2 regions of the Sphingomonas aerolata genome follow, and region 2 is predicted to be linked to the other one. Evidence: predicted binding sites of a transcription regulator. Region 2 holds the regulator's gene; the other holds the start of a gene.
What was found. The regulator LexA, encoded in region 2, represses DNA repair genes until DNA is damaged. The targets are predictions, from matches to a motif close to GTTCCNCNCTTGTTCT.
Positions count from the first base shown of each region.

Region 1: recA (recombinase RecA) is a predicted target of LexA. The motif match lies at 2,648-2,663, and genes of this name have one in related genera.

Region 1 covers NZ_CP098762.1:1,211,479-1,215,836, reverse strand. The annotation lists gene NEF64_RS05705 (glutathione S-transferase family protein) at 1-385, opposite strand, end outside; gene NEF64_RS05700 (class I SAM-dependent methyltransferase) at 382-1,239, opposite strand; gene recA (recombinase RecA) at 1,498-2,571, opposite strand; gene NEF64_RS05690 (4-(cytidine 5'-diphospho)-2-C-methyl-D-erythritol kinase) at 2,885-3,742, opposite strand; gene NEF64_RS05685 (tetratricopeptide repeat protein) at 3,763-4,358, opposite strand, start outside.
Region 2 covers NZ_CP098762.1:1,372,159-1,376,516, reverse strand. The annotation lists gene NEF64_RS06445 (HoxN/HupN/NixA family nickel/cobalt transporter) at 1-174, opposite strand, end outside; cobalamin riboswitch at 354-566, opposite strand; gene NEF64_RS06440 (molybdopterin molybdotransferase MoeA) at 804-1,988, shown strand; gene lexA (transcriptional repressor LexA) at 2,057-2,782, shown strand; gene NEF64_RS06430 (ComEC/Rec2 family competence protein) at 2,943-4,358, opposite strand, start outside.

The DNA.
Region 1 (4,358 bases), 160 kb from region 2:
GCGCGATCTTCCCCATCACCGGGATCCTCGCGAGTACCAGCTTGAGCAACAGCGGCGGCATCATCGAGCCTTCGGCATAATGCAGCCAGAAACGATAGCGCAGCGCATCCGCGCGCTTGGCGGGGGCCCCGAGCCGACCGTCCGCCTTGTCGACGAGATACTCGACGATCGCGCCCGTCTCCGCCACGACCCGGCCACCCTCAACGTCGCCGTCCTCGATTACCGGCGACTTGCCGAGCGGATGGACCGCCTTCAGTTCCGGGGGGGCGAGCATCGTCTTCGGATCGCGCGCATAGCGCTTGATCTCATAGGGCAGCCCGAGTTCCTCGAGCATCCACAGGATCCGCTGCGACCGCGAGTTTTCGAGATGGTGGACGGTGATCATGGCAGGCTCCCTTGGCTGTCGCGCGGCCTGTGTGCCGTCCATATCCAGGCGGCGGCCGGAAATTCGACCGCATCCCCGGCCAGACGATCGACGCACGCGCTGGTCAGACGCGCCAGCGCCTGTCCGCGTTCCGCGCCGTGCGTCTCGCGGATCCGCGACGCCGCGGGGCCGATCCGGCTGAGATAGTCGACCGCGTCCGCCACCGGATCCGCGCCGCCCCCCGCGCGATAAGCGAACTCGACACGCTGTGGTGTCGTCGCGCTCCAACCGGCCTGCTTCAGCATCTCCACAACATAGGCCGGATCAGCGAAGGCAAAGGGCCCCGGCGTGGTCATGGCCCCCGTCGGTCCGGATGCGTCATCCGCACCCGCGACAGTTTCCACCGCCCAGCGATTGGCTGCACGCTCGGCAAAGCACGAAAAGACGAGCCCGGCGCCGGGGGCGGCGGCCTCAGCGAGCTGGGCAAAGGCGGCCACCGGATCGGCGAAAAACATAACCCCATGCCGCGAGACATAGAGGTCGATCGGCGCTAGCGTCTCGACGCTCGCCGCGACGTCGGCGCAGCGGAACACGACATTGGTCAGGTGCCCGGCGCGGTGGTTCGCCACTGCGATCAGCGTCGGGGAGAGATCGATGCCTATTACCTGCCCGTCCGGCAGCGCCTGCGCGCTGGCCAGCGACGTGGCGCCGGCGCCGCAACCGATATCGACGACAGTGCGGCTCTGCGGTCCTGCCGCTGCAAGGATCGCGGCGTTCAGTACGGGCGCAAGCCCCTCGAAGCTGCGGTCCGTACGGCGCCATTCCGTGGCCCAGATGTCGCCGACGCGTCCGGTCCAGTCTCGATCACTGGTCATCATCCGCCGTATCGCATGGTCGAACTCCCGTCTGTGCGCACGAGACAGCTCTTGTGGCGCGTTTGACGCAAGTCGTGAAGCATATGCCCGTCAAGGTTCGCTGGATTTCCGGACAATTACCCAACATGCGTCCAGGTCGCGGCACTTTAGCTCAACTCGGCGAGCCGAGGCCCGACCGCTTCATCAGCCCGGAACGCTGCTCGCCCTGTCACAAGACGCGGAGCCCTTCCCCGCGAGGAAAAGGGCTCCGACTCTCACTCAGGCGTCGTCTTCGGCGTCGGGACCGACCATCATTTCCTCGGCGACCTTGTCGGTGCGCGCGCGGATCTGCTTTTCGAGACGATCGGCGGTCTCGGGATTGTCCTTGAGGAAGGTCTTCGAATTCTCGCGACCCTGACCGAGCCGGACGCTGTCATAGCTGAACCACGCACCCGATTTCTCGACCAGCCCGGCCTTCACGCCGAGATCAAGGATCTCGCCGAGCTTCGAAACGCCCTGCCCGTACATGATGTCGAATTCGACCTGCTTGAACGGCGGCGCGACCTTGTTCTTGACGACCTTCACGCGCGTCTGGTTGCCGGTGACCTCATCGCCCGCCTTGACCGCACCGATGCGGCGAATGTCGAGACGGACCGAGGCGTAGAACTTCAGCGCGTTGCCGCCCGTCGTCGTCTCCGGGTTGCCGTACATGACGCCGATCTTCATGCGCAGCTGGTTGATGAAGATCACCATGCAGCGCGACCGGCTGATCGAGCCGGTCAGCTTGCGAAGGCTCTGCGACATCAGACGCGCCTGAAGCCCGACATGGCTGTCGCCCATCTCGCCCTCGATTTCGGCGCGCGGCACGAGCGCTGCGACCGAATCGACGACGAGTACGTCGATCGCGTTCGAGCGGACCAGCGTGTCGACGATCTCGAGCGCCTGCTCGCCGGTGTCCGGCTGCGACACGATCAGTTCGTCGATGTTGACGCCGAGTTTCTTGGCATAGACCGGGTCGAGTGCATGCTCGGCGTCGACGAATGCCGCGGTGCCGCCATTCTTCTGCGCTTCGGCAATGACGTGGAGTGCGAGCGTGGTCTTGCCCGAGCTTTCCGGACCGTAGATCTCGATCACGCGGCCGCGCGGCAGGCCGCCGACGCCGAGCGCGATGTCGAGCCCAAGCGAGCCGGTCGAGATCACCTCGACCTGCATCGTCTCCTTTGAGCCCAGACGCATCGCCGAGCCCTTGCCGAACGCGCGGTCGATCTGCGCGAGTGCGGCATCGAGCGCCTTTTGCCGGTCGTTGGTTGCTGTTGCCATGCCGGTGTCGATCACTTTCAGATTAGCGGCCATCGATAAGCTCCCATCGCTAAAGCAAGCGCGCGTGCCATTCAACGCGTCAAACGCCATGTATTGCTTTTGTTCTCACGGAACAAGTGCGGAACATCGGGGAATGTGAAAAAGGGCGGCCGCCTTTCGGTGACCGCCCTCCCATCATGGGTCCGCTTCGGCGTCTTGGGAGAAACCTTGGGCCGGTCGGCAAACCATGGCGCCGATCCGGTAGTGGACACCATGATTTGACGCCGCCGACCGGTACGATGCAATCAATTTTACAGCGTCCGGAGTCCCAAAGCCGAACAGTTTCAACGCGGCATTTAACCCGCGTTCAGCGCAGCGTGCACGCCAGCGTCCACCAACCCTGCACACCAGCATCCGCCGCCGCGGAATCACGGGCCGCGATTCTGTCGAACAGCGCAAAGCAGGTCGCCCCCGATCCCGACATGCGCGCGAGCAGCACGCCCGGCGCCGCGTCCAGCAGCGCGCGGACGCGGGCAATCTCCGGCGCGATCGCGCAGGCCGGCGCCTCGAGGTCGTTCCGCCCGGCAATCGCGCGTTCGAGCAGCGGCCCCTTGCCGAGCGGCCCGCGGTCGATCCCGTCCCACGCGCCGAATACCGCCGCGGTCGACACCGCCACGCCCGGATTGACGCACAGCAACGGCGTTCCCGCCAGCCCGTCGACCGCGACGAGCATGTCGCCGCGCCCAGTCCCGAACGTCGTCCGGTTGAGGAGGCACGCGGGCACGTCCGCACCCAGTCGGGCGGCAATGTCGTGGAGAGCCGGATCCTGCACCGCGACGCCGTACAACCGCGCCAGCGCGCGCAGCGTCGCCGCGGCATCGGCGGAGCCGCCACCGATCCCCGATGCGATCGGCAGCCGCTTGTCGAGCGTGATCGCGTGATGCGCGGCGATCCCGAACGTCGCGACGAAAGCATCCGCCGCGGCCGTTACCAGGTTGCCGTTCCACGGCGCCGCGTCCGTGCCCCCTGCTTGCGGGCGCAATGCCGCGGCGAACGGCCCGATGATGGCAAAGCTGTCCGCGTCCGCCGTGCGCACCGTGACGACGTCGCCATGCTCGGCAAAGGCGAACAGCGTCTCGAGCTCGTGATAGCCGTCCGCGCGGCGGTGACGCACATGCAGCGCGAGGTTGATCTTGGCTGGTGCGGTTTCGGTCGTCGTCGGCATCGGGGTCTCGGGATCAGGGGTCAACGGCGCGCAGCGATCGGCAGGCCGGTGTCGATCTTCGCGGCGATGCGCGCGCGCTCCTCGGCATCGCCGGTGACGATCGCGGCCTGCCACGCATAGCGCGCCTCGTAGCGTCGGCCCATGCTCCAATAGGCATCGCCGAGATGATCGCCGATTTCGGCATTGGTCGGCTCCGCCTGCGCGGCACGCTCGAGCAACGGCAGCGCGCGCCGCGTATCACCGGCGCGGTGATAGGCCCAGCCGAGCGAGTCGGTGACGGACGGATTGGCGGGGTCGAGCCGGCTTGCCCGCTCGAGCAGGCGAATCGAACCCGCGATGTCGTCGCCATGCTCGACCTGCGCGAATCCCAGATAATTGAGCGCGAGCGGCTGCGTCGGGGCGAGGGCAACTGCCTTGCGGAGCGCGATGCGCGCCTCGGGCCAGCGCCCCGCCTGATCGAGTGCCCCGCCATATTGCAGCCATGCCCCCCAGCCGCCGCGCGCGGCCGCCGGCGCGCCGTGATCCGCCGCCAGAACCCGGCCATACCACTGCGCCGCCGCCGCCGCATCGCCGGTCGTCAGCAACAGGTCGGCGTAACGCTGCCAGTCACCGGCGA
Region 2 (4,358 bases):
GACCGCATGGCGCAGCCCCAGCCCCCAGGCGAGCATCGCGGTGCCCAGCATCAATGGCTGCGTTTGGAACAGCGCGAACGCCCATCCCCAGGCGGCGATATTGGCCGCCACCAGCATCGCGAACATCCAGCCGATCCGGTGTCGCGTCGAACGACCGGCGGTCCGCCCGGTCATGATCTTGGTCATTGGCACATCCCCGGCGTCCGACGAGGACGGGGGCCTGCCGCGAACGACCGGGACGCGCGCCGACCGGACGCCCTGAGCGGCCGGCATGCGTCGCCGATGCGGCCCCCGCCGCATGGTCGTCGCTCAGACGGCGTTCACCGTGCCTCGGCCACCCCCTGGACCGGGACAAGAGCGACCAGACGCCGGCAGGTCTCCTGGCTCACGGGTCAAGGCTCGACGCACACCTTCCCAGGCCATCGGCCCAGTGGCTGCCCCCGTCGCAGGGGGCGCGTGCGTGTCGCTCGCCGCTTACAGTTGCAGGGACAGCTGCGGTCTTGGGGCAAACCCCGCACCGCATTCCCATTCAAGCCCCGAGGGGCACCGACGCGATCTGTGCGGATCCGGCTTGCGTCGGACCTGCGCCACAGGGCTAGCGCGTTTTGCCTGCGCTGACGACAGGATTTGCGCGCGACGCAACGCAGGGCATGTCGTCCCATCTCACCGCAACGTCTGCCTTACCTCGTACGTTGATCGCATAACCGACCGGTGTCCTGCCGGTCGCGGCGTTGCCCGCTTTCCGCCCCGCGGCATTCGTGCGAGCAGCGCAGACCTTCATCGCCCCGCTGAACGGAGCCCGCATGCGCCCTCTCGTCCCCGTCGCCGAAGCCCAGTCCCGCCTCTTCGCCATGGCATCGCGCGTGCCGGCCGAAACCGTGCCGCTGCGCTCCGCGATGGGTCGCTGGGCGGCGGAGGACATTCTCGCCCGCCGCACCCAGCCTGCGACCGACCTTTCGGCGATGGACGGCTATGCGATCCGCTACGCCGATCTACCCGGGCCGTGGACGGTCATCGGCGAGAGCGCGGCCGGCCGCCCCTTCGCCGGCACGCTCGCCCCGGGCGAGGCGACGCGCATCTTCACCGGCGCGGCGATGCCGCCCGGCGCTGATACCGTCCTTGTTCAGGAAGAGGCCGCGCGCGACGGCGACCGGCTGATGCTCGACGGCGAAGGCCCCGCCTTTGAAGGCCGCAACACACGCCGCAAGGGGCTCGACTTCGCGACCGGCACGCGGCTGATCGCGGCCGGCGATCGGCTGACGCCCGCGCGCATCGCGGTCGCTGCGACCGGCGGACACGGCACGCTGTCGGTCGGCCGCCGGCTGCGCGTCGCGGTCGCCGCGACGGGGGACGAGCTCGTTCCGCCCGGCTCGACCAGCGACCCCGTCCCGCTACCGGAATCAAACGGCATCATGCTCGCCGCGATGCTCGCCGACCTGCCCGTCGACATTATCGATCTCGGAATCCTCCCCGACCGGCTCGACACGCTGCGTGACGCCTTTGCCGGGGTCGACGCCGATCTGCTGGTAACCACGGGGGGCGCGTCGGTCGGCGATCACGACCTCGTCCGCCCCGCGATCGAGGCGGCCGGCGGGGCAATCGACTTCTGGCGGATCGCGCTGCGCCCGGGCAAGCCGATGATGGCGGGTACGCTTGGCCGGACGATGCTGCTCGGCCTGCCGGGCAATCCCGTCTCCGCCTTCGTCACCGCGATCCTGTTCGTCCGCCCCGTGGTCGCGCACATGCTCGGCGCGCGCGATCCCCTGCCGCAGACGACGCATGCGCTGCTCGGCGAGGATCTTCCGCCCAACCAGTCGCGGACCGACTATATGCGCGCCGAACTGCGCAAGGGTCGCGCCTATGCCTCGACCATCCAGGACAGCTCGATGCTGCTGACGCTCGCCCGTTCGTCCTGCCTGATCATCCGCGACGGCGACGCGCCGGCGGCAAGGGCGGGCGACTCGGCGGAAATCCTCGTCATCGCGTGACGTCACCGCTTGACGAAGCTGCAAGTGTTCCATAGAAGTTCCTCGTCTGTTCCGGACGGAGAACCGTTATGCTCACGCGCAAGCAGCACGAGCTTGTCTGCTTCATCAATGACCGCCTCGCCGAGACGGGCGTGTCGCCCTCGTTCGAGGAGATGAAGGACGCGCTCGACCTGAAATCGAAATCGGGCGTGCACCGTCTGATCAGCGCGCTTGAGGAGCGCAACTTCATCCGACGCCTGCCCAACCGTGCGCGCGCGCTCGAAGTGCTGCGGATGCCCGAGCGTCCCGAGTCTGCAACAGGGCAGATGGCGGCGAAGTCGGGGCCGAAGGTGGCGGCATCGGCCGACACCGTATCTGCGCCGAACACGGCCAGCGCCACGCCCGCGTCGCCCGATCGCATCGCGGCGAACGACGTCGTCGAGATCCCGCTGCACGGCCGGATCGCCGCCGGCGTCCCAATCGAAGCCTTTGAAGGCAGTTCGATGCTCGCCGTCCCGGCCGCTTTGCTTGGCACTGGCGAGCATTATGCGCTGGAGGTTTCGGGGGACTCGATGGTCGAAGCCGGCATCCTTGACGGCGATTATGCGCTGATCCGCCGTACCGAGATCGCACGCGACGGCGAGATCGTCGTCGCGCTGATCGAGGACAGCGAAGCGACGCTGAAATATTTCCGCCGCGAGGGCGCAATGGTCCGGCTCGACCCGGCCAACCGCGCCTATGACCCCCAGCGTTATGCGCCCGCACAGGTCCGGGTTCAGGGCAAGCTGTCGGGTATCCTGCGCCGCTACGACTGACGAATGCCGGGTGGCGCTGGCGGTCATCACCGCCACGCAACCGGCAGTGGCGTTCGTGACCAACGGCCCCAGGCACCATCGTCCGCGTTTCGGAATTGCGGCCCTCCCAATCGGAGGCCCCACCTTCGCAGTATCATGACCCGACATACCCAGTCGCGACCTATCGCTCTGACCACCCCCGAGCCGGCACCCGAAACCGGACCGACGCCGCCCCCCCGGCCAGCCCATGCTGATCGCCCGCCGCCCCGAACCGTCGCATTGGCCGCGCCAGCGTCGGCGGATCGCGCCACGGGTGCCGATCTCCCGGATTGAGCACCGTCACCATCCGCCCCGTGGTCAGCGTCAACGCGATCCCCCCGGTCCGCTCAAGCACCGATCGATCGAGCTTCAGCCATCGCGGCGTACAACCACGCGGCAGCCCGCGCTCGCTGATGACGATGTCCGCGCGCCGGCAGGCGGCAACCATCTCCGCGATCGGCACCCGGTAAACGCTCCGCGTCGCCAGCACGCGCCAGGCTCGGCCGCGGGCGACAACATCGGTCAGGCACAGGTCGCGGCTGCACCGCGCATCGGGCTGATCCGCGAGCAGCAGCGGCTCACCGTCGACCCCACCATTCTCCGCCAGCGTATCGCGGACATAGTCACCCGCCCGATCGCGGAGCAGCGCGAGCCCGGCGGCGGTCCGGACCGCGACGTGGCGACCATCGCCCGTCACAAGGATATCGGGTGACGGCGTCGTCAGCGCCCAGATCGCGCCGACCGCCAAGGGCAGGATTCCGATCCGTCGCCACCGCGTCCGCCACAGCGCGATCCACACACCGCCGCCGACCATCAAGGCAAACGCCCCGTCGGGAACCGCCGGCAACGCGCGGACCGCGCCCGGTGCATGCGCCACACCGCGCGCGAGCCACAGCAGCGCGTCGAGCGCATGCTGCACCAGCCACCAGGCGGGCGCGCCAATCCCGATCGTGTCGAGCAGCAGCGCCAGCGCCTCGAACGGCATCACGACGAACGTGGTCAGCGGGATCGCGACGATGTTGGCGACCGCGCCGTACAGCCCGGCCTTGTGGAAATGATAGACCGCGATCGGCATCAGCGCCGCCTCGACGACGAGCCCGGTCAGCAACAGCGACCCCACGCCGCGCAACAGGCGCCTGCCGCGGCCCTCGTCATGCGGCGCGAACGTGGCACGGACGACGGGATGCTCGTGCAGTGCGATAATCGCGGTGATCGCGGCGAACGACAATTGGAAGCTCGGCCCGGCCAGCGATTCGGGCAGCGCGAGCATCACCGCGATCGCCCCCGTCGCGACCAGCCGCAACGTCATTGCCTCGCGCCCCATCGCCAACGCAACCAGCACCAGCAACGCCGCGACGCAGGAGCGGATCGTCGGCACCTGGCTGCCCGTCAGCACGGTATAACCGATCGCCGCCGCCGCACCGGCAAGCGCGGCGATCAACGGCAGTCGCGTGTGCAGCGCGAGCCACGGGCTGAGCGCAAGCAGCCGCATCACGATCAGCATCGTCGCGGCGACCGCGGCGGTGATGTGGAGGCCGCTCACCGACAGGAGATGCGC